DNA from 4 places in the Gordonia sp. DT30 genome. Region 2 is predicted to be linked to each of the others. Evidence: predicted binding sites of a transcription regulator. Region 2 holds the regulator's gene; each other region holds the start of a gene.
The links. The regulator LexA, encoded in region 2, represses DNA repair genes until DNA is damaged. The targets are predictions, from matches to a motif close to CGAACANNTGTTCG.
Positions count from the first base shown of each region.

Region 1: ACLQ3C_RS11995 (DUF222 domain-containing protein) is a predicted target of LexA. The motif match lies at 3,055-3,068, and genes of this name have one in related genera.
Region 3: ACLQ3C_RS05585 (DUF222 domain-containing protein) is a predicted target of LexA. The motif match lies at 3,415-3,428, and genes of this name have one in related genera.
Region 4: ACLQ3C_RS12675 (DUF222 domain-containing protein) is a predicted target of LexA. The motif match lies at 1,498-1,511, and genes of this name have one in related genera.

Region 1 is NZ_JBNCLY010000010.1:139,245-144,273, forward strand. It holds gene ACLQ3C_RS11990 (acyltransferase family protein) at 1-1,657, shown strand, start outside; gene ACLQ3C_RS11995 (DUF222 domain-containing protein) at 1,754-3,013, opposite strand; gene ACLQ3C_RS12000 (glycoside hydrolase family 26 protein) at 3,165-4,187, opposite strand; gene ACLQ3C_RS12005 (hypothetical protein) at 4,235-4,519, opposite strand; gene ACLQ3C_RS12010 (hypothetical protein) at 4,648-5,029, shown strand, end outside.
Region 2 is NZ_JBNCLY010000002.1:300,263-305,291, forward strand. It holds gene ACLQ3C_RS03370 (DeoR/GlpR family DNA-binding transcription regulator) at 1-301, opposite strand, end outside; gene ACLQ3C_RS03375 (phosphoenolpyruvate--protein phosphotransferase) at 503-2,221, shown strand; gene lexA (transcriptional repressor LexA) at 2,277-2,927, opposite strand; gene ACLQ3C_RS03385 (LysM peptidoglycan-binding domain-containing protein) at 3,295-3,897, shown strand; gene nrdR (transcriptional regulator NrdR) at 3,938-4,444, shown strand; gene hrpA (ATP-dependent RNA helicase HrpA) at 4,418-5,029, opposite strand, start outside.
Region 3 is NZ_JBNCLY010000004.1:55,631-60,659, forward strand. It holds gene ACLQ3C_RS05575 (alpha/beta fold hydrolase) at 1-835, opposite strand, end outside; gene ACLQ3C_RS05580 (helix-turn-helix domain-containing protein) at 914-1,762, opposite strand; gene ACLQ3C_RS05585 (DUF222 domain-containing protein) at 1,731-3,392, opposite strand; gene ACLQ3C_RS05590 (DUF3224 domain-containing protein) at 3,569-4,027, shown strand; gene ACLQ3C_RS05595 (Rv1733c family protein) at 4,213-4,779, shown strand; gene ACLQ3C_RS05600 (succinic semialdehyde dehydrogenase) at 4,798-5,029, opposite strand, start outside.
Region 4 is NZ_JBNCLY010000011.1:130,981-136,009, forward strand. It holds gene ACLQ3C_RS12670 (ABC transporter ATP-binding protein) at 1-47, shown strand, start outside; gene ACLQ3C_RS12675 (DUF222 domain-containing protein) at 184-1,455, opposite strand; gene ACLQ3C_RS12680 (alpha-amylase family glycosyl hydrolase) at 1,663-3,120, shown strand; gene ACLQ3C_RS12685 (ferredoxin reductase) at 3,175-4,287, shown strand; gene ACLQ3C_RS12690 (fatty acid desaturase family protein) at 4,381-5,029, shown strand, end outside.

The DNA.
Region 1 (5,029 bases), on a different contig from region 2:
CACCCACTTCTGGTCGCTGGCCATCGAGGAGCAGCTCTACCTCGTGTGGCCGATGATCATCTTCGCCGCAGCGATCCTGGTGGCGAGAACCCCGCTACGGCACCATCTATCGGTCCGGTCGTCGATCGGTCTGGTGGTCGCCGCCGTCACCGTGGGCTCGCTGATCTGGGCCATCCGGCTCACCCCGGTCGACCCGGCCACCGCCTACATGGCGACCTATACCCGCGTCTGGCAGTTCGGGGTCGGTGGGCTGCTCGCCGTCGCCGAGCCGATCCTGATCGGTGCCGCACGCCGCACCGCGCCGACCCGAATCCTTGCGGCGCTGCTGGGCTGGGTAGGCATCGCCGGGCTCGTCGCGTCGGCGGTCCTGATCACCGCGACCACGCCGTATCCGGGCACGGCCGCACTGCTGCCCACGATCTCGACGGCGCTGATCATCCTGTCGGGCCAGGTGATTCCGGCCGACGTCGGCACCCGCGCGGGTAATGCGTTCACGGCCGGATTTCTGTTGTCGGTGCCGCCGATGCGGTTCCTCGGCCGCGTGTCCTACTCCTGGTATCTGTGGCATTGGCCGGCGCTGGTGCTGTTCGAGACGCAGACGGGGAGCACGGCATGGCCGGCGTTGCTGGCGGTGACCGGGGTGGCGTTGCTGATCGCGATCGCCTCGACGCTGTTCTTCGAGGAACCGCTCATCGCCAATGCCGAACTGCGACGCAACCATTCGGCGTCCATCTCGGTCGGTGTCATCGGACTGGTGATCGGGCTGGCCGTGTCGATGACTGCTGGTGTGATCACCGTCAAGGTGGCGAGCGGCGACACCGTCAGCAACGCCGCCCTGAGCTACCAGTCGGTGTTCGGGCAGGAGAGTGGTGCCACGTCGGGTCCGGTGGTGCCGAATCCGTTCCAGGCGTACGACGACCGGCCGTCGCCCACCGAATGCCTGGTGCCGGTCGGCGACTACGGGCCGGGCCGCGAGTGTGCATTCGGCCCCGGTGACGGTATCCCGGTGGTGCTGTTCGGCGACTCGCATGCCGAGCAGTGGGCGGAGACGTTGCGCGCCATCGGTACTGCGCACAACTGGCGGATCTACCAGTTCACCAAGGCGGCGTGTCCGGCGCAGAACCTGCGCCCACGGACACACCGGCCCGATCCGTTCAACGCCGCCGATTGCGTCCGCTGGCGGGAAGACTCACTGCACCAGATTGCCGCGCTCGCACCGAAGATCGTCATCTTCTCGTCCCTGTCGACCTACGTCCCCGACTATGACGAGTCGGCGCAGGCGTGGGACGACACGCTTGCGGTGCTGCGCGGCACCGGTGCGCGCCTGGTCTATATCGCCGACACCCCGTATCCGAACTTCCAGATCGCCGACTGCATGTCGGGTGCGCTGGACGACTGGACGCGCTGCAACTTTCGGCTCGACGATGTGGTCCGCCACGAACCGATCCTCACCGAGCAGGCACGCGGGCGTGACCGTGACATCGTCACCCTGAGCGTGAACAGCCTTCTCTGCGACGGCGATACGTGCGTGCCGGCGCGTAACAAGATCCTCTTCTACCGGGACGAGTCGCATCTGACCGCGACCGCGGCGAAGGTCCTCGAACCGGAATTGACCCGGCAACTGGATCGTCGGCGCTTCGACTACAACGCCCGGTAGGGCGTCACTATGGAATTATCAAGGTACACAGCTACTTCCGTAGAAGTATGGTCAGGAGGCGGGTGTGATCAGGCGGCGAGTGTCAGGCGGCGGTTGTCAGGCGGCGCTGTCGAGGCGTAGGGTGCGCCGGTTGTAGGCCGGTAACGGTCGTCGTTTGGGGTCGACCGCGGCGGGTGGGATGAGCCACGGGTGACGATCGAAGCCGATGATCACGTCCCACCCACTATCGTGGACGTCGTGGTGGCAGCTGGTGCACAGGAGGCATCCGTTGTCGAGGTCGGTGGGGCCACCGTCAGCCCAATGCCGCAAATGGTGCGCCTGCGTGCGCGAGGCGGGCGCGCCGCACTTGATGCAGCATTTGTCCCGGAGTAGCAACGCTTTTCGCTGTGCCGGGGTGAACAGCCGCTTTTCGCGTCCGACGTTCAACGGCACTTCGTCGTCGTCGACGATGACCACGGTGACTCCGGCATCACAGCCCAGTGTTTTCGCGGTGGCGGGCGTGACCGATCCCATGAACTCGAGTGCGGAAAGCTTCGGTGTGTCGGCGGGGATCGTCAACAGCACCCCACCGGTCGGCTTGCAGGACACGGTCTCGTCGGCAAGACCCTTCTGGGCAAGTTCGAGGATGGTTTCGAGAGCATCAGCACGTTTCCGTTCGACCGGCCGCGGATCGTGCGAGCCGTCGGGTTGAGGCTTTGGCGCGGACAGTGTTTCGACGAGGCTGTGGAGTTTCTCCCCGGCGACCGCATCGAGATTCGCGCGCACGTCGAGCCGGCCGTCGCTGGTTTTGTGGTAGCCGAGTTCGTTGACGGTCTTGTCTTCGGCGGCAGGCGTACCGCCGGTGTCATCGGCAAGAATGTTGCCGAGTTGGTGTGCGTGCTTGCCGATTTCGGCGGGACTCATCCCGGACAGTGCTTGGGAGACGAGGGCGCGGGTGTGGTCGCGGCGTTGCTCGGGGGTGACGGGTTCGCCGGCGCGGGAGGCGATGTGGGTGAGTCCGCGGACGATGGCGTCGGCGTGGTCGAGGGACACTGACCCGTAGGCGCTGTGCTTATGGAGTCCGTCGATGTTGTCGGTGGTGCCGATGCGAACGAGCCGGCCCGCGACGGCCGGGGCGAATCCCATGGAGATCAACAGTTCTCGCACCGATCGGCCTTGGGGTGCGGTCATGTTGAGGCGGTCGAACTCGCCGGTCAGTTTCGCCGCGTAGTGATCGAGCATGTTGCGCAACGTGTTCAGTTGCTGCATCGCGGCGAACGCTTCACGTGAGGTGAGGTCTGGACTGTAAGCACGGTCGTCGAGTTGGGCGATGAGGTGCCCGTACAGTTCGGCGGAAAGAGTGGTGGCGTCGATCATGGATTCCCCCCTGGATGATCTTGCGATAAGTCCAGTGTAGCAGAAAATTTGTTCGACGCGCAAGTGTTCGACGAGTTATTAGCAAGGGCGACAAACACTTTCGTCACTTCAGTGAACAGATATCGCAAATCCTCGCGGACAGCGCTCGCCGCTACCGGAGTCCCAAGCCGGCGACGCCGGCACGGAAGGCGGCGGTACTTGCCGGAGTCGAGTTGAAGCGCCAGTCGCGTTCTTTGTCCATCTGGAACCAGACGAAACCTTCGACGCGTGACTGACTTTGGATGAGGGTGAAGAAGTCTCGAATCCAGCCGGCCTTGTCCTCGGGGGAGGGGCCGTCGGCGGAGGCGACCTCGGTGACGAGGATGGGGTGTGTGCCGTCGATCTCGCGCAGCGCGTCGAGGCTCGGCGCAAAGAGGTCGGTCGCCGCCTGCCAGTGGTGGCCGGGCTGCTCGCCCCAGTTGTATCCGTCCAGCCCGAGTACGTCGACGAGGTCGGAACCGGGATAGGCATCGGCGAACGGATTGGTACCGGGAGTGAGAACGTTTGGCGCCCAGACGAACTGCACCGAAGGTATGCGGGCCTCGTGCATGACCGAGTGCATCCGCGCCCAGGCGGCGCGATAGTCGGCGGCCGTGTTGCCGTTGACGCCGATCGACCACGGATACCAGGTGCCGTTCATCTCCTGCGCGAACCGCAACAGCACCGGTTTGCCCCACGACGCGAGACCGTCTGCCCAGCTGGCGAATTGGGTGTCGAACGCACCCGCGGCGATGCGCGCGAGGGAGTGGTCGGGCTGGTCGACGCCGCCGTCGGGTCGCCACGGCTCCAGGGTGAGCAGTGGTGTCGCGCCGGTGGTGGCGATCGCGTCGAGTTCTGCGGTCGGCACCGGGTCGCCGATCGCGGCAAAGCGGTGCACGTATTTCGGGGGTGCGCCGGCCAGGGTGGCGAGTTGCTGCAGCGGTGAACGGGTCGACCCCGCGGCGGGCAGCACCGACGGGATGAACGCACCCCACGGTCGTAGTGCCGGTGGCGGCGTCGCCGGTGCGGGTGTCACCTGCCGGTCCGACGCGCATGCGGCCACCAATCCGACCGTGCCGAGCGCCCCCAGCCGCAGGAGATCACGTCGTCGGATGCCGCGCGACAGCGAGCGCGGCGGTCGGTCAGGCGAGTCCACCCGGTCATGCTATTCGGCGGTCGGCCTGTCGTCGGTTTGCCTGCGCGTCAAACGTCGTTGCGGGTGGGCGCTCGTCGATACGCGCGGGTACACGCCCAGAAGGCGATCCAGAGGGCGACGAGCGACAGCAGATCCGATTCGGTGATCCCGTGCCGGTCGGTGATGCGGATCATCGTCGACCCTTCCAGCGGCTTGTTCCAGATCACCCACGCAATACCGACGACGATGAGTACCAATGCCGCCCGCCCACTCGGCCGGAGCAGTGTCCACAGCCCGCATGCGAAGAGCAGATTCAGCAAGACGAGGGCGTGGAACAGATCGGGTGCGCGCATGGTGGACAAGTTTGTCCGGTGAGTCGCGGGCACACCATTGGACGCGAATCTTCCCGGTTCCCACCATTGCCTTCCCGCCCGGCACGTGTCACTGTCGCTGGCACATAGCGCCAACACCGAGGAGTGTCATGACCAGTACGCCCGACGACCCCGGCCGCCCACCGAATCCGGATGAGGATCCGCAGAATCCGGGGTATGCGCCGCCGGGCGGCGGATACGTTCCCCCGCAGGGCTGGCAGGGCCCGCCGCCGAACGCGGTTCCCGGGTACGCCCCGCCACCGCCGCAACTCGAGATCGGCGTCGCCCTGACCTACGGCTGGAACAAGTACAAGGCCAACGCAGGCAACTGGATTCTGTTCACGCTCATCACTTTTGTCGTCGTCGGTCTGATCAACGGTGCAGTGCGCGGATTCCACTACGATTCGGTCTTCAACGGACAGAGCATCGTCGCGTCGCTGGTGTCGGGGATCTTGAGCGTGCTCGTGGAGGCCGCGTTCACCCGCGGAGCGC
Region 2 (5,029 bases):
GGGCCACCGATCCGCCGTCGCCGGGAAGGAATCGGATCGCCGCCCGCCCGATGGCCGCCTTCTGATCGATGTGTGTGGCCTCGCGTTCATCGATGCCTTGTTCATCCACGATCGCGATGAGCCCCGGTCGAACCGCGCCACCGTGGACGCGCTGGAGGTGGCCGGCGCGCTCGAGACCCGCCAGGTCCCGGCGCACCGTTTCGCTGGTGACCTCGAACCGGTCGGCGAGTGCGTTCACCGATGCGCGCCCATTCGAGCGGACCAGCTCGGCGATCGCCTGCTGTCGTTCTTCCGCGTACACGTCTCTCCGATCGGTCTGTCCACCGACACCGCATGTTGGTTTCTGTGGCTATCGATGTTGATATATCTGTGTTTACGCTTGAGTGTGTTGACAAGTCAAGGAATTCTTGTAACTTCGATCACAGGACGGCTTCGCGGACGCCTGATTCACAGCCCGGCCGCGGTCGACGACCAGAGCTAGACGACGAGAAGGGCCAAAGTCGTGAACCAGCAGATACGGGAAGACAACCCGCACGCCGGGCGAGAACTTGGCGGGCGTGAACTGGGCGGGACGCCGGTCGTCGGCGGCAAGGCCTACGGTCCGGTGGTGCGGCCGGGCCGACGGATGACCGTCGAGGCCACCGAGGTGGCGCCGCCACCGGTTTCGGAGGCGGAGCGCGATGCCGAACTCTCCCGCTTCGTCGCCGCCGCCGGGGTGGTGGCGGCCCGTTTGCGCGAGCGTGCCTCACACGCGTCCGGGGCCGCCGCCGAGGTCCTGATCGCCACGGCCGGACTCGCCGAGGACCGCGGCTGGATCGGTGCGGTGTCGAAGCTGATCGGCACGGGCACGCCCGCGCCCGCCGCCGCCGTCGCCGCAACCGAGCAGTTCGCGGCGATGTTCACCAAACTCGGCGGACTGATGGCCGAACGCGTCACCGACCTCAACGATGTGCGTGACCGCGTCGTCGCCGAGGTGCTCGGGCAGCCCGAACCGGGGGTCCCGGTGCCCGACGAACCGTCGGTCCTCTTCGCCGACGACCTCGCGCCCGCCGACACCGCCGGCCTGGACCCGGAGTTGATCACCGCGCTGGCGACCCGACTGGGCGGACCGACCAGTCACACCGCGATCATCGCCCGGCAACTCGGGATTCCGTGTGTGGTGGCTGTTGCCGAACTCGACGTCGTCTCCGCGGGTACCGCGGTGCTGGTCGACGGGGCCGCGGGAACGATTGTGGTGGAACCGGATCCGGACCGAGCGCGAGCCGATGTGGAGCAGAGCCGCCGGGAGGTGGAGGCGATTGCGGGCTGGACCGGGCCTGGTCACACCGCCGACGGCCACGAGGTCGCGATCTTGGCGAATGTCGCCGATGGCGTCTCGGCCCGTGCGGCCACCGCGTCCCCGGTAGAAGGAGTCGGGTTGTTCCGTACCGAACTGGCCTTCCTCGATCGCCCGGACGAACCGTCCCTCGACGAACAGGCGGCACTCTACCGGGAGGTCATCGAGGCCTTCGGAGGCAAGAAGATGGTGATCCGCACCCTGGATGCGGGGTCGGACAAGCCGCTGAAATTCGTCGACCACGGGACCGAGGCGAATCCCGCACTCGGTGTGCGCGGCAACCGCATCGCGGCGACACACCCCGAGATCCGGGCCGGACAACTCGATGCGATCGCGCGCGCCGCCGAGGAAACCGGCAGCACGCCATGGGTGATGGCGCCGATGATCGCCTCGGCCGCCGAGGCGGCCGAATTCGCCGCGCAAGTACGCCGACGGGGTCTGGTGGCCGGAGTGATGATCGAGATCCCGTCGGCAGCGATACTTGCGCCGGCGATTGTGGCCGAGGTGGACTTCGTCTCGATCGGCACCAACGACCTGACGCAATACACGATGGCTGCCGACCGGATGTCGGCCGAGCTCGCCGAGTTGACCGATCCGTGGCAGCCGTCGGTCCTCGCTCTCATCGCGATGGTCGCCGAGGCGGGTTCGCGCACCGGCACCCCGGTGGGCGTGTGCGGTGAGGCGGCGGCCGATCCGCTGCTCGCCTGTGTCCTCGTCGGACTCGGGGTCACATCGTTGTCGAGTGCACCCGCCGCCGCGGCCGCGGTGGGCGCGAAACTCGCCGAGGTCGACCTCGATCGATGCCGCGCCGCGGCCACGGCGGCGGTGGCCACCGCTGCACCGGGTGCGGCTCGCGCCGCGGCCCGCGAGGCGTTGCGTTGTTAACTGCGCGGTGTGAGAAACGTGGTTGACACACCGCGCAGCTGATCAGCGCCTGCGCTCAGATCCGGCGCATGACGGTGACGACCTTGCCGAGGATGGCGGCCTCGTCACCGGGGATCGGCTCGAACAACTCGTTGTGCGGCATCAGCCAGACGTGGCCGTCCTTGCGCTTGAACGTCTTGACCGTTGCCTCGCCTTCGATCATGGCGGCGACGATGTCACCGTTGTCGGCCACGTTCTGCTGGCGCACGACCACCCAGTCGCCGTCGCAGATCGCGGCGTCGACCATCGACTCGCCGACCACCCGCAGCATGAAGAGGGAACCTTCACCGACGAGTTCGCGAGGCAGGGGGAAGACGTCTTCGACGGCCTCCTCGGCCAGGATCGGGCCGCCCGCCGCGATGCGGCCGAGCACCGGGACGAAGGTCGGGGTGGGCAGGTTCTCCGAGTTCGGATTGTCATCGGTGGGCGTCGGGTCGGCGTCGCGCACGTTGACCGCGCGCGGCCGGTTGGCGTCGCGCTTGAGCAGTCCCTTGCGTTCCAGCGTGCGCAATTGATGCGCGACCGACGAGGTCGAGGCGAGCCCGACGGCATCACCGATCTCGCGGATGCTCGGCGGATATCCCCGCTCGCGAACCGATTTGCGGATGACGTCGAGCACTCCCTGCTGACGTGGCGTGAGCGGTGCCTCGAAACCCCTCGGCACGATGGGCCGCCGCGGGGCGGCCGCCGCGTCATCAACCTGCGGTGTCGCCGCCGTCGCGGCGTCATCGGTGCTCGACTCTGTGGTGGCCGACTCCGGATCGGCCGCCTCGGCCGGCCGCGACGAACGGTCCTTCTTCTCACTCATCGGGATTCGAGTCCTTTCGATCGGGTGCGTGCCACCCCGGCCGTGGGCCGGTAGGTGACGTGCACACCTGTCGCGGGCCTGTGGTCGAGCTGATCACCGGTCAGAATAGCCGAGGTTTCGGACATCCTCAAACGTCTGTTCGACGTGTTGTGGAGAAATTGTCGGAGGGGGGTGGTACAACTCGAACATCCGTTCATCGAATGTGTGATCGAGACAGGAAGAGACCATGCATAGCACCCTTTTGTCGACCGACCAGACCCGCGTCGGCCGGACCCGTACCGACCAGACCTTCACCGGCCAGACCCGCGCCGGCGCGACCAACCCGGTTCCGCGCGCCCGTCCCCGCGAACAGCGGCCGCTCGATCCTCGCCGCGCCCCCCGGCGTTCCTCGGCCGTGAGTCGTCCCGCCGACCGGCGGCCGATCCGCCCGGTCTCCCGGCGGATACCGGGCGCCGACGGCACCTGGTGCACGTCACCGGCCGGATCACATCACCTGGCCGGAACGGGTGATCCGGGTGGCCACAGGTCTCGCCGGACCGGCGCACTGGTGGCCGTGCTGACCGGCGTGGCACTGGCGCTACTGGTGTGGCTGGTCGCCGTCGCCGGTTCGGACTATCAGGAATCGGCCCAGCGGGGGTCGGCACGGCCGGCGCCGATCGCCACCCAGGTGGTCCATGTGCGCGCCGGGGAATCGCTGAACGCCATCGCGGCGCGGGTGGCGCCCGACATGCCCCGGCAGTCGGTGATCGAGAAGATCGTCGAACTCAACGACATGTCCGGCAGTGCCGTGCAGGCAGGGCAGTCGCTGCTCGCGCCGGCCTACCGGTGACGCGAGAAGTCGGTGCGGTGGCGGGCGGTATCCTAGGTGCATGCGCTGCCCGTTCTGCAGGAATGACGACACCAAGGTCATCGACTCCCGTGTCGCCGATGAAGGACAGGCCATCCGCCGGCGCCGCTCATGCAGTGCCTGCGGCCGCCGTTTCTCGACTGTGGAGACCGCCGTGCTCGCGGTGGTCAAGCGCAACGGCGTGACCGAGCCGTTCAGTCGCGAGAAGGTGATGCGCGGGGTGCGCCGCGCGTGTCAGGGCCGGCAGGTCGACGAAGACGATCTCGCCCAGCTCGCCCAGCAGGTCGAGGAGACGGTGCGGGCCTCCGGAGCTGCCGAGATTCCCAGCAACGAGGTCGGGCTGGCGATCCTGCAACCGCTGCGCGACCTCGACGAAGTGGCATATCTGCGCTTCGCGTCGGTTTATCGTTCCTTCGATTCGCTCGAGGACTTCCAGCGCGAGATCGACGACCTGCAGGGCAACCTCACCCATGGCCGCTCCGAATCCGCCGGCGGGGTCGTCTCAGCCGAGCCGGTCCAGGGCTCGTAGCGCCCTCTTCTCCGAGATCGGATATCGGGTTCCGAGGCGCTGGGCGAACAAACTCACGCGCAATTCCTCGACCATCCAATGCGCCTGCTCGTTGACGGCATCGCGACGCGCATCACCCACTTCGGCGAGGCGCTGATTCCACCGCTCGACCACGCGGTCGAGTACAGCCATCCCGTCGCGATCACGCACGGCCGACCCCGGGAGCTGCTCCAGCCGTTCCCGCGCCCCCCGCAGATATCGGGGAAGATCGGCGAGATGCGTGCGCGGCGTCGCCACCACGAAGCCGTCGAACACCAGGTCATCGAGTTGTTCGGCGACATCATCGGCAGCGAGTTGACCGGAGTGCTCGTCGATCACGCCCCGCAGGGTCACGACCTCACGGAGCGCCTCGACGGCGAGCGACAGGTACTCGGGGGCCGCCACGACGACGCGCGGTCGCAGGTCGTCGACGAGTGCCGAGAACGCGGCAGGGGTGCGCACGGTGTTCGCCGCCTCGACGTCGAGCAGATCGCGAACCGCACGCCGGGTGCAATCGGTGAAGAGCCCGGCGGGCTCCCGGTAGGGGCTCTGACTCAGGGCAATCCG
Region 3 (5,029 bases), on a different contig from region 2:
CCAGGATGGCGTCGGCCACCTCACGGGGACGCCGCTGCGGAATCCAGTGGTCGACGCCCTCGAGAACGATGAAATCGTAAGGCGCGTCGACCATCTGCGCGCATCCGCGCGCACCGGCGCGGGACAGGAAGATGTCGCCGTCGCTCCAGATATAGGTGGTGGGGACGGTCACCTTGCGGTTCATCAGGCCGCGGTCACCGTACTTGAGCGCGCGATACCAGTTGAGGCCGCCGGTCAGCGCGCCATACTCGACGATCTCGGTGCGCAGGTGATCGGTGAAGCCGGGCGGACCGATCTGCGGCGCGCGCGGACTGGTGACTCCCTTGCTCAGCAACCACTCCGGTAACCGTGGGATCTGGAACAGGCCCATGTACCACGAACGCAGTAGTTGACCGCGAGGCATCGCTCGCAGATATGCGCCGGGGTGCGGGACCGCGAGTGCGGTGAGTGTGGCCACGCGGTCCGGATGATCACCGGCCACCGACCACGCGACAGCCGAACCCCAATCATGGCCGACGAGATGAATTTTCGGTGCGTCGAGCGCATCTGCGAGTGCGATCACATCGCGGGCCAGTTCAGATGTTCGATAGTCGCGGACGGCACTGGGGCGGGCTCTGGGCGAGTACCCGCGCTGATCGGGTGCGACGGTCCGATATCCCTGCGCATTCAGGAGCGGGGTGACCGCGTCCCAGCAGGATGCGCGTTCGGGGAATCCGTGCAACATGACGATGGGCACATCGTCTGCCGCCGCGGCGTCGTCCGATCTGGTCACACCGGAGTCGGTTACATCGAACGTCAGTCCGTCCCTTGTGAATTCACTGATCGTCTGCGCCATCACGCCTTCCCTTGTGCACCGCGGGGCGACCCGTGTCGCGCACCGCTGCCTTGCTCCGACGATAGCGTGCCCGGCGACTCAGCGTCGACGATCTGTGGTGCGGCCGCCGCGGACATAGGCGGCCGGCGGTGTGCCGACGACCCTGGTGAACGCTCGCGTCAGGTGTGACTGATCGGTGAAGCCCAGGCGCACAGCGGTTTCCGCCCAGTCGACGTCACCGCCGGCATTGGCCACCGCAGCCACATCGAGCATCCGGAACCGCTGGATGACCCACTTGGGTCCGATGCCCACGTACTCGCCGAACTGGCGTTGCAGGGTTCGCAGGCTCACGCCACCCCGGTGGGCGAGTTGTTCGGCTCGGGTGATCTCCGCGTCGTGTTCAGCAGCCTCGACCAGCGACGCGACTTCGTCGATCGCCGGGTCGACAACCGGACCGAGGTCGCGGAGCCAACCGGTGACGATCGCGGCCAGATCGTCGTCACCGCGATCGGGATCGAGCAGCCGGGACGCGAGAGGGCGATCGTCGACGCCGAGCGCGTCGCCGACGGTGCGCACCGAGCGGGTCAGTGCACTCACCGGTCCGTCGAGGAACCCGCGGAAACCGCCCGCGCGGAAGGCAACGCCGACCACCTGGCCATCACCGGCGAGCGTGCGCGCAAAGCTGTTCTCCCCGACCCCATGTACCCACATCCGGTCGGCCTCGGCCGCCATGTGCACGACCGGCTGTGGAATCACCTGCTGCACATGCGGCTCGGTGACCGTCCAGCGCACGATCCACGTGTAGTCGACCCAGTACGCGAGGTCGGCGGGTGGAAGTATTCGCGACACCCGGAACGGCAGCGCGTCGGCAGCACCGATGATGGCCTGCCGCCCGCGACCGACGCGCGACAATGCTCTACCGATCTGCCGGGTCGAGCGCGTCATCATCGTGGGTGATGATCTCGACGATGTCGTAGCTGCCGGTCGCGGTGCCGACGGTGGTGCGCAGGATCTTGTCACCGGGCGCCAAGCCCACCAAGCAGCTCCGGTCCGAGGCGATCGGACCGGTGAATATACCGGTACTGCTGTCCGGCAACGGATTACCCGCGTCGGGTGGGTCGGATGGTTGCGCGTGTATTTGGGCACGCACCCTCGCGAGCCCGGCAGTGAAGTCGGGCCCGACGTCGGGCAGTTTGTTGACGCGTTTCGGGTGCGGTGGGGCGCCGGGTGCGGCGTTGCGGCGCCACCAACACCGGCCGGCGAGGGGTCCGTCGCGGTAGATGCCGGTGGTGTACTGGCCAAGCCGGTCGCCGACCATCCGATTGTGTTTCGGGCACGCCGGGGCGAGGTCGTCGATGTTGGTCAACCCGCCCTTCGCATAATCGAGGGTGGCGTGGTGGATTTCCGAATGCGCGGCCGGTTGCGAACATCCGGGGTGTGAGCACACTTGGCCGTCGGGTTTGGCGAACAGGGCGATGCGTTGTCCGCGGCTCGCCAGCCGGGCGCGACCCAAATACAGGGGCACGGTGGTGTGCTCACCGAACACCGCCAACCAGGGTTGCGCGTCGGCCGCCAACCGGATGACGTCGGTGATGGGCAGCAGGCTGTTGGTGGCGGTCACGCCGTGGCCGGTTTCGTTGATCAGGTCGGTCAGGTCGGCTTTGATGATCAGCTGCACCGGTAGGCCGCGGTGCGATTCGCCGAGTTCCCCCGACGTCAGGGCCAGTTTGTACACGGCCTGCATCGCATCATGGTTGCGTTGGGCTTGGCTGCGGGTGTCGCGGTCGGCGGCGGCCGCCAATTTTTCGGGGTCGGCGTCTTCGACGGAACCCGACGGTGAGTCGGGGTCGTCGGGGTTGTTCATGCCGGGTGCGGCCCATACCGCCCAGACGGCTTCTTGGTCGGCGCGGCATTCCGGGGTCATTTTGCCGGTCATCTTCGACATTTGCTGGGTGTCTTGGCGGCCGAGGAACACTTGGCGTTTCTGCTGCCGGTCGGTGTCGTCGGTCAACTCGCCGTCGGGGTCGAGGTGTGCCATGAGGCGGGCGCCGATCGTGGTCAACTCGGCGGGGGTGTGCACGCGCGCGTAGTCGGCCATCTGCTTTTCGGCGTTGACCTTGATGTCGTGGTCGACCTGGTGCGGGATGTCGTCGAGGACGTCGATCACCACCCGCGAATGTGCGGGCCCGACCGCCCCCTCGGCGAACGCCTGCGCCAACGTGGGGTACTTCGGGGCGAGGGGTTCACCGGTCAACCCGTGATAGGTGGCGGTGGCGGTCATCTGCTTGCGGCGGCGCATCGGCTCCGACACCCGCAACCCGACGACCATCATGTCGGTCACCGATCGAAACCCGAACCGGCGCTCCGCATTCCGGTCGGATAGCTCGACGATCTGCCGGTCACCCTGAAACGTCAACCGGTTGATCGCGCGTTCATTGGCTGCCGCGACCTCCAACAGTGTCTCATCCGAACACGGCGACAGATCCGTCTTCGCCAGATCATCGATGAGGGCGTGCAATTGCGCAACCTTGTCTTCGACGCTGGTTCCCGGACCACCAGTCGAATCGGTTGCGCTCATTGTCACCCCCCAGTGAAGCGATCAAACATCAGTTCGTCGCTGGTGCGTTCGAGTCTACGCCCGATCTATCCGCATGGCAACCATCGATCGAAAATACTTTTGACAAGTTTCGTGGGTATGGACGGGCTGTCGCGTTTCTCCAAGACACCCCCGCCCGCCACGGGCAGGCTGGGTTCATGAATGCCACTCCCGACATCCAAACCCACACCGTCGCAGCGACTTTCCAGGTCGCCTCCTGGGAAGAGGAAACGATCTACCTCGCCGACGACCACACCGTCGAGATCAGCGGAAAGGATTACCCGACGCACGGCTTCGCTCGCGCCGACGTCACCTACAGCTATGACGGCGACGTCTCCGGTACCGGCCGCCTGTCCTACCTGCTCGCCTATAACGCCGAAGGCGATGCACCCACCTTCGGATTCGAGGCATTCGAGGGCTCCATCGACGGCCACGAGGGCACGCTGGTGCTGCGCCACAACGGCTTCCACAATGCGACCGGGGTCTACGAGCGGCTCGACATCGTCGAGAACCTGGGCACCGGCGGGCTGGCGGCCATGCGCGGATTCGCGCAGATCGAGATCGCCGGACACAGCGACGCCGGCTACCCCATCACCTTCCATTACACGATGGGCTGACCGGGCAACTCGCCATACACCGCAACAGCCTCGACCGATCGGTCGCGGCTGTTGCGGCTCGATGACCGCTCTGCGCGGTGTTTCGTTACTCACAGTTCGGCCCTGGACCGGGGATCGAGTTTGTCAAAACGGCCCGACAGGCGAATTCTGGATGGTGAACAGGTTTGGGGATCGCGAGGACTGTGATGGACGATCGGACGGCGTATCGGCGCCGGGACGCGTACCTGCCGTGGTCGCACAATGCGTTGATGCGGCGCGGCGATCGAATGTTCGCCACCGCGGCGGTGATTTCGGTGGCCCTGGTGTTGCTGGCCATTCCGCTATGCGTGTGGGCGGGCAACGCCACCTACCGGGCCGTCACCGCCCGGGCGGACGACGCGATCCCGATCAGCGCCACGGTCGTCCACGTCACCGACCCTGGAGCCACCGCCGTGGGAACCACTGCGACCCTCGCCTGGCGCACCTCCTCGGGTCGCCATACCGACACCATGTCGGTGGCCGACGGCACCAAGACCGGCGCCGTCCTCGACGCCTGGACCACTGCGGACGGCACCCGCCTGCACAACCATCCCGGCGTCACCGAACGTGTGCTGGGCGCGGTCTGGGTCGGTGGACTGACGTGGCTGGCGGTACTCACCCTTGTCATCATCGCGACCGGCCTCGTGCGACGTCGCGTCACCCGCACCCATGACGCGCTCTGGGACCGCGAGTGGGCGCTCGCCGGCAAAGCCAACGGCTGGGCCGCCCGCTGAACTCTCCGCCAGGGCCCGTCAGCGGCCGGGCAGATACTTCAGGGCACGCATCGCGTACGGGCTCGCCGCGCGGTAGAGGCCCCGCGGGATGCCGGGGGCGCGATCGATACCGATGAACCGCTGCTCGGCGATGGTCTGCGACTCGGTGTATTTGAGCAGCCCCTCCTCGCCGTGCCTGCGACCGACACCCGAGATGCCCATGCCGCCCATCGGGGCCGCCGTCGACGCCCATGCCGCGGCGTAGCCCTCG
Region 4 (5,029 bases), on a different contig from region 2:
ACCAGAGCGCCGCGACCCGCTGGAAGCTCACCGACAGCGCCCGCTAGCACCGGTGCCGGCAGGTGAAAGCCCCGTGGCTGGGGCGGCGCCGTATGAAGTTCTCAACGAACGGTTGCGGTCCCGGCGTGCCGGGTGCAGGGTCGGAAAGTAGGTGTGGGAAACCCTTGTTTCAGGCTGTTGGTGTCAGGCGGCGTCGTCGAGGTGCAGGGTGCGTCGGTTGTAGGCGGGTAGGGGTCGTCGTCGAGGGTCGACACCGGCGGGCGGGATGAGCCAGGGATGCCGGTCGAAGCCCATCACGACATCCCAGCCTCTGTCGTGGACATCGTGATGGCACGCCGTGCACAGGAGGCAGCCGTTGTCGAGGTCGGTGGGTCCGCCGTCGACCCACGACACGAGGTGGTGCGCTTGGGTGCGCGAGGCGGCCGCACCACATTTGATGCAGCATTCGTCGCGGAGTAGCAATGCTTTTCGTTGTGCCGGGGTGAACAGACGCTTCTCGCGTCCGACATTCAACGGCACCTGGTCGCCGTCGACGATGACGACGGTGACCGACGCATCGCACCCCAGTGCTTTCGCGGTGGCGGGCGTGACCGATCCCATGAACTCCAACGCAGACAGCTTCGGTGTGTCGGCGGGGATGGTCAGCAATACCCCGCCGGTGGGTTTGCAGGACACGGTCTCGTCGGCAAGGCCTCGTTCGGCGAGTTCGAGGACCGTTTCGAAAGCATCGGCACGTCTACGATCGGCGGGACGCGGGTCGAGGGAGCCGTCGGGCTGCGGCTTTGGCGCGGACAAACTCTCGACGAGGCTGTGGAGTTTCTCCCCGGCGACCGCATCGAGGTTGGCGCGCACGTCGAGGCGGCCGTCGCTGGTCTTGTGGTAGCCGAGTTCGTTGACGGTCTTGTCTTCGGCGGCCGGCTTTCCGTCGGTGTCGTCCGCCAGGAGATTGCCGAGTTGGCGTGCGTGCTTACCGATTTCGGCGGGACTCATCCCGGCTAAGGCTTGGGAGACGAGGGCGCGGGTGTGGTCGCGACGCTCTTCGGGGGTGACGGGCTCGCCGGCGCGGGACTCGATGTGGCCGAGTCCGAGGACGACGGCGTCGGCGTGGTCGAGGAATATGGCACCGTCGACGGTATGTCTGCGCAAACCGTCGATATCCGTGGCGGTTCCGATGCGAACAAGTCGGCCGGCAACGGCGGGCGCGATTCCCATGGTGATCAACAGTTGTCGCACGGAACGGCCTTGGGGTGCGGTCATTTTGAGGCGGTCGAATTCGCCGGTCAACGTCGCAGCGAGGTGATCGACCTTGTTGCGCAAGGTGATCAGTTGCTGCATCGCCGCGAATGCTTCACGCGAGGTGAGGTCTGGACTGTAGGTGCGGTCGTCGAGTTGCGCGATGAGGTTCGCGTAGAGCTCTGCCGACAGAAAAACCGAAGGTGCGGTGACGTCGATCATGGAATCCCCCCCTGGATGATCATGCGATGGGTCCAGTCTAGCAGAAGATTTGTTCGACGCGCAAGTGTTCGACGATCAATCCACAAGGGCTGCAACCAGTTTCGTCCCACCAGTGAACAGTTGTCACAGCGGTGGACAGCAGCCACGCAGGCCAGCCGACAGCGCTCTCCCACACGCCGAGCGCGCCCATCTGGCACAGTGTCGATCGTGCAGCCCGATCCCGTCATCTACGAGATCAACACTTGGCCGTGGCTCCAACGCATCGGCCGGGAGCTCGGTCGGCCGGTCACGCTCGCCACGGTGCCCGACGAGGTCTGGGACGACGTCGCTCCCGGACCCGTCGACGCGATCTGGTTGATGGGGGTCTGGCAGCGCAGCCCCGCAGGCGTGGAGACCGCCCAGGCAGACGAGCCGCTCGTACACACCTTCCGCGCCGCCCTGCCGGATTTCACCCCCGACGATGTGGTCGGCTCGCCGTACTGCATCCGCGACTACACCGTCGACGATCACCTCGGCGGCGCTGCCGGTCTCGCCGCCGCGCGGGCCGCGTTGGCCGACCGCGGAATGGGGCTGATCCTGGACTTCGTGCCCAATCATCTGGCCACCGACCACGCCTGGACCACCGAACATCCCGAGCGGTTCGTGGGCGGCAGTGACGACGACCTTGCCGCGCACCGGGACGCGTTCGTGCGGGTCGGGCCCAACGTGCTCGCCAACGGCCGGGATCCGCACTTTCCGCCCTGGCGGGACGTGGTGCAGCTCGACGTGTTCCACCCCGATACCCGACGAGCAGCCATCGACACCCTGCGCAGGGTCGCCGACTTATGTGACGGCGTCCGGTGCGACATGGCGATGCTGGTGAGTACCGAGATCTTCGCGCGCACCTGGGCCGGAAGAGTCGGCGACGCGCCCACCGACGACTACTGGACCCAGGTCATCCCGGAGATCCGCCACACCCATCCGGAGTTCGTATTCATCGCCGAATCCTATTGGGGCACAGAACCGCAACTGCGAGTGCAGGGCTTCGACCACTGCTACGACAAGGCCTTCACCGACGCCCTCGAACATCACCCACGCGACGTTGCGCGCCTCATCCGCGACGACACCGACCCGACGGGCCGGCTCCGATTCATCGAGAACCATGACGAACCCCGTGCCCAGGCCGTCTTCGGCGACCGGCATCGGACCGCGGCCATCACCGCGCTCTCCCAGCCGGGCGCCCGCCTGATCCACGACGGCCAGGCCGACGGCCGTACCATCCGCCTGCCGGTGCAACTGCGCCGGGAACCCGACGAACCGCTCGACGCCGACTTGCGGCTGTTCTACCGCGCACTGCTGATCGTCCTGCAGCAGAGTCCGGTGCGCGGCGGCACGTTCGCCGCATGCGAGGTCCTCGGGTGGCCCGACCGGCCCGGCGGCCCCGGTCTGATCGCCTGGTCCTGGGCCGACGCCGAGCGGCGAGCGCTGTTCGTGGTCAACCTCGACGGCGACGAGGCCGTCGGACGCGTCCGCACCGAATGGCCGGAACTCGACGGCACCGTCGCGTCACTCACCGACCTCGTCACCGGCGATCGGTACGACCGGCCCGCCGTCCCCGACCCCGACATCTTCGTGCGGCTGCCGGCGTGGGGCGCCCACGTGCTGGACGTGCAGATCGATCTGTGATGTAGGCCACCGAGCGCGTGTACAGTCGTGCACACAGCGGGCGGAGGGAGACCGATGAATCTTTTGCGCTGGAGCAAGCGTCCAGCCGCGGACGTCAACGCCAAGAAACCGCAGGTCAACATTGTGCGGGGCCTCGTCGCACGGGCCACCACACCGCTGTTGCCCGACGACTACCTGCACCTGCTCAACCCGTTGTGGTCGGCGCGGGAACTGCGCGGCCGAATCCTGGGCGTGCAGAAGGAGACCGATGTCTCGGCGACCGTCACCATCAAGACCGGTTGGGGTTTCCCGTCGACCTACAAGGCCGGCCAGTACGTCGGCATCGGCCTTCAGGTCGGCGGCCGGTGGCACTGGCGCTCGTATTCGCTGACCTCGTTCGGTGAGAACATCGACGACACCATCTCCATCACCGTCAAGGCCAACCCGGACGGCTTCCTCTCGACCCACCTCGTCGACGGCGTCGCACCGGGCACCGTCATCCGGCTCGCCGCCCCCAAAGGCGACTTCCATCTCCCCGAGCCGTTGCCCGATTCCCTCCTGTTCCTCACCGCAGGCAGCGGCATCACCCCGGTCATCGGCATGCTGCGGTCGATGAGTGCCCACGGCGAGATCCCCGACACGGTGCACGTGCACTCCGCGCCCACCCGCGACGAGACGATCTTTCTCGACGAGCTCGAGTCGCTCGACGAGCAGGTGCCGACGTATTCGCTGCAGCTCCACCTGACCCGCTCCGACGACAAGTTCTCGCTCGACGACATCGACTCCGAGGTCCCGGATTGGCGGGAGCGGTCGTGCTGGGCGTGCGGACCGGTGGCATTCCTCGACGAGATCGAATCCACCTTCGACGAAGCCGGGATTCGCGAGCAGTTGCACATCGAACGCTTCGCCATCGCGCGCACCGACTTCGGCGGCCAGGGCGGCACGGTCACCTTTGCCAAGTCCGGTAAGACGGCGGAAATCGACGGCGCGACAACCCTTCTCGAGGCCGGCGAGAACCTCGGGATTCAGATGCCCTTCGGCTGCCGGATGGGCATCTGCCAGACCTGCGTGGTGCCGCTCGCACAGGGCTACGCCCGGGATCTGCGCACCGGAGACGAACGACGCGAGGGGGAGCGCATCCAGACCTGTATCAGCTCGGTCTCCGGCGAATGCACACTCGACATGTAATGCCCAGGGTGCCGGTCCAGGCCGCGGCCGTACCCCGTTCCGGCGTCACCGCCGGATGACCAGTCCGAAGAACCCGACCGGAGGACGATGCACATGGCTATCACCGACATCGATCAATACGCCCATCTCACCGACGCCGATGTCGAGGCGCTGGGAGCCGAACTCGATGCGATCCGGCGCGACATCGAGGAGTCCCGGGGCGACGCCGACGCCCGATACATCAAGCGCACCATTGCGTTTCAACGCGGACTGGCCGCCGCGGGCCGGGTGACGCTGATGTTCAGCAATCGTAAACCGGCCTGGTTTGCCGGCACCGCGATGCTCGGGCTGGCCAAGATCATCGAGAACATGGAGCTCGGCCACAACGTCATGCACGGCCAGTGGGATTGGATGAACGATCCCGAGATCCACTCGTCGTCGTGGGAGTGGGACACCACGTGTCCGAGCGTGCAGTGGAAGCATTCGCACAACTTTGTGCACCACAAGTACACCAACATCGTCGGTCTGGACGACGACGTGGGTTACGGGATTCTGCGCGTGACCCGCGATCAGCGGTGGGAGTGGTGGAACATCGGCAACCCGATTTACAACCTGACGCTCGGCACCTTCTTCGAATACGGTGTGGCACTCCATCATCTGGAGACCGAGAAGCTCCGCAAGAAGAAGAAGAGTTACCGGCAGGCGGCCAAGGATCTCAAGATCATCGCCCGCAAGGTCGGCAAGCAGGCCGCCAAGGATTACG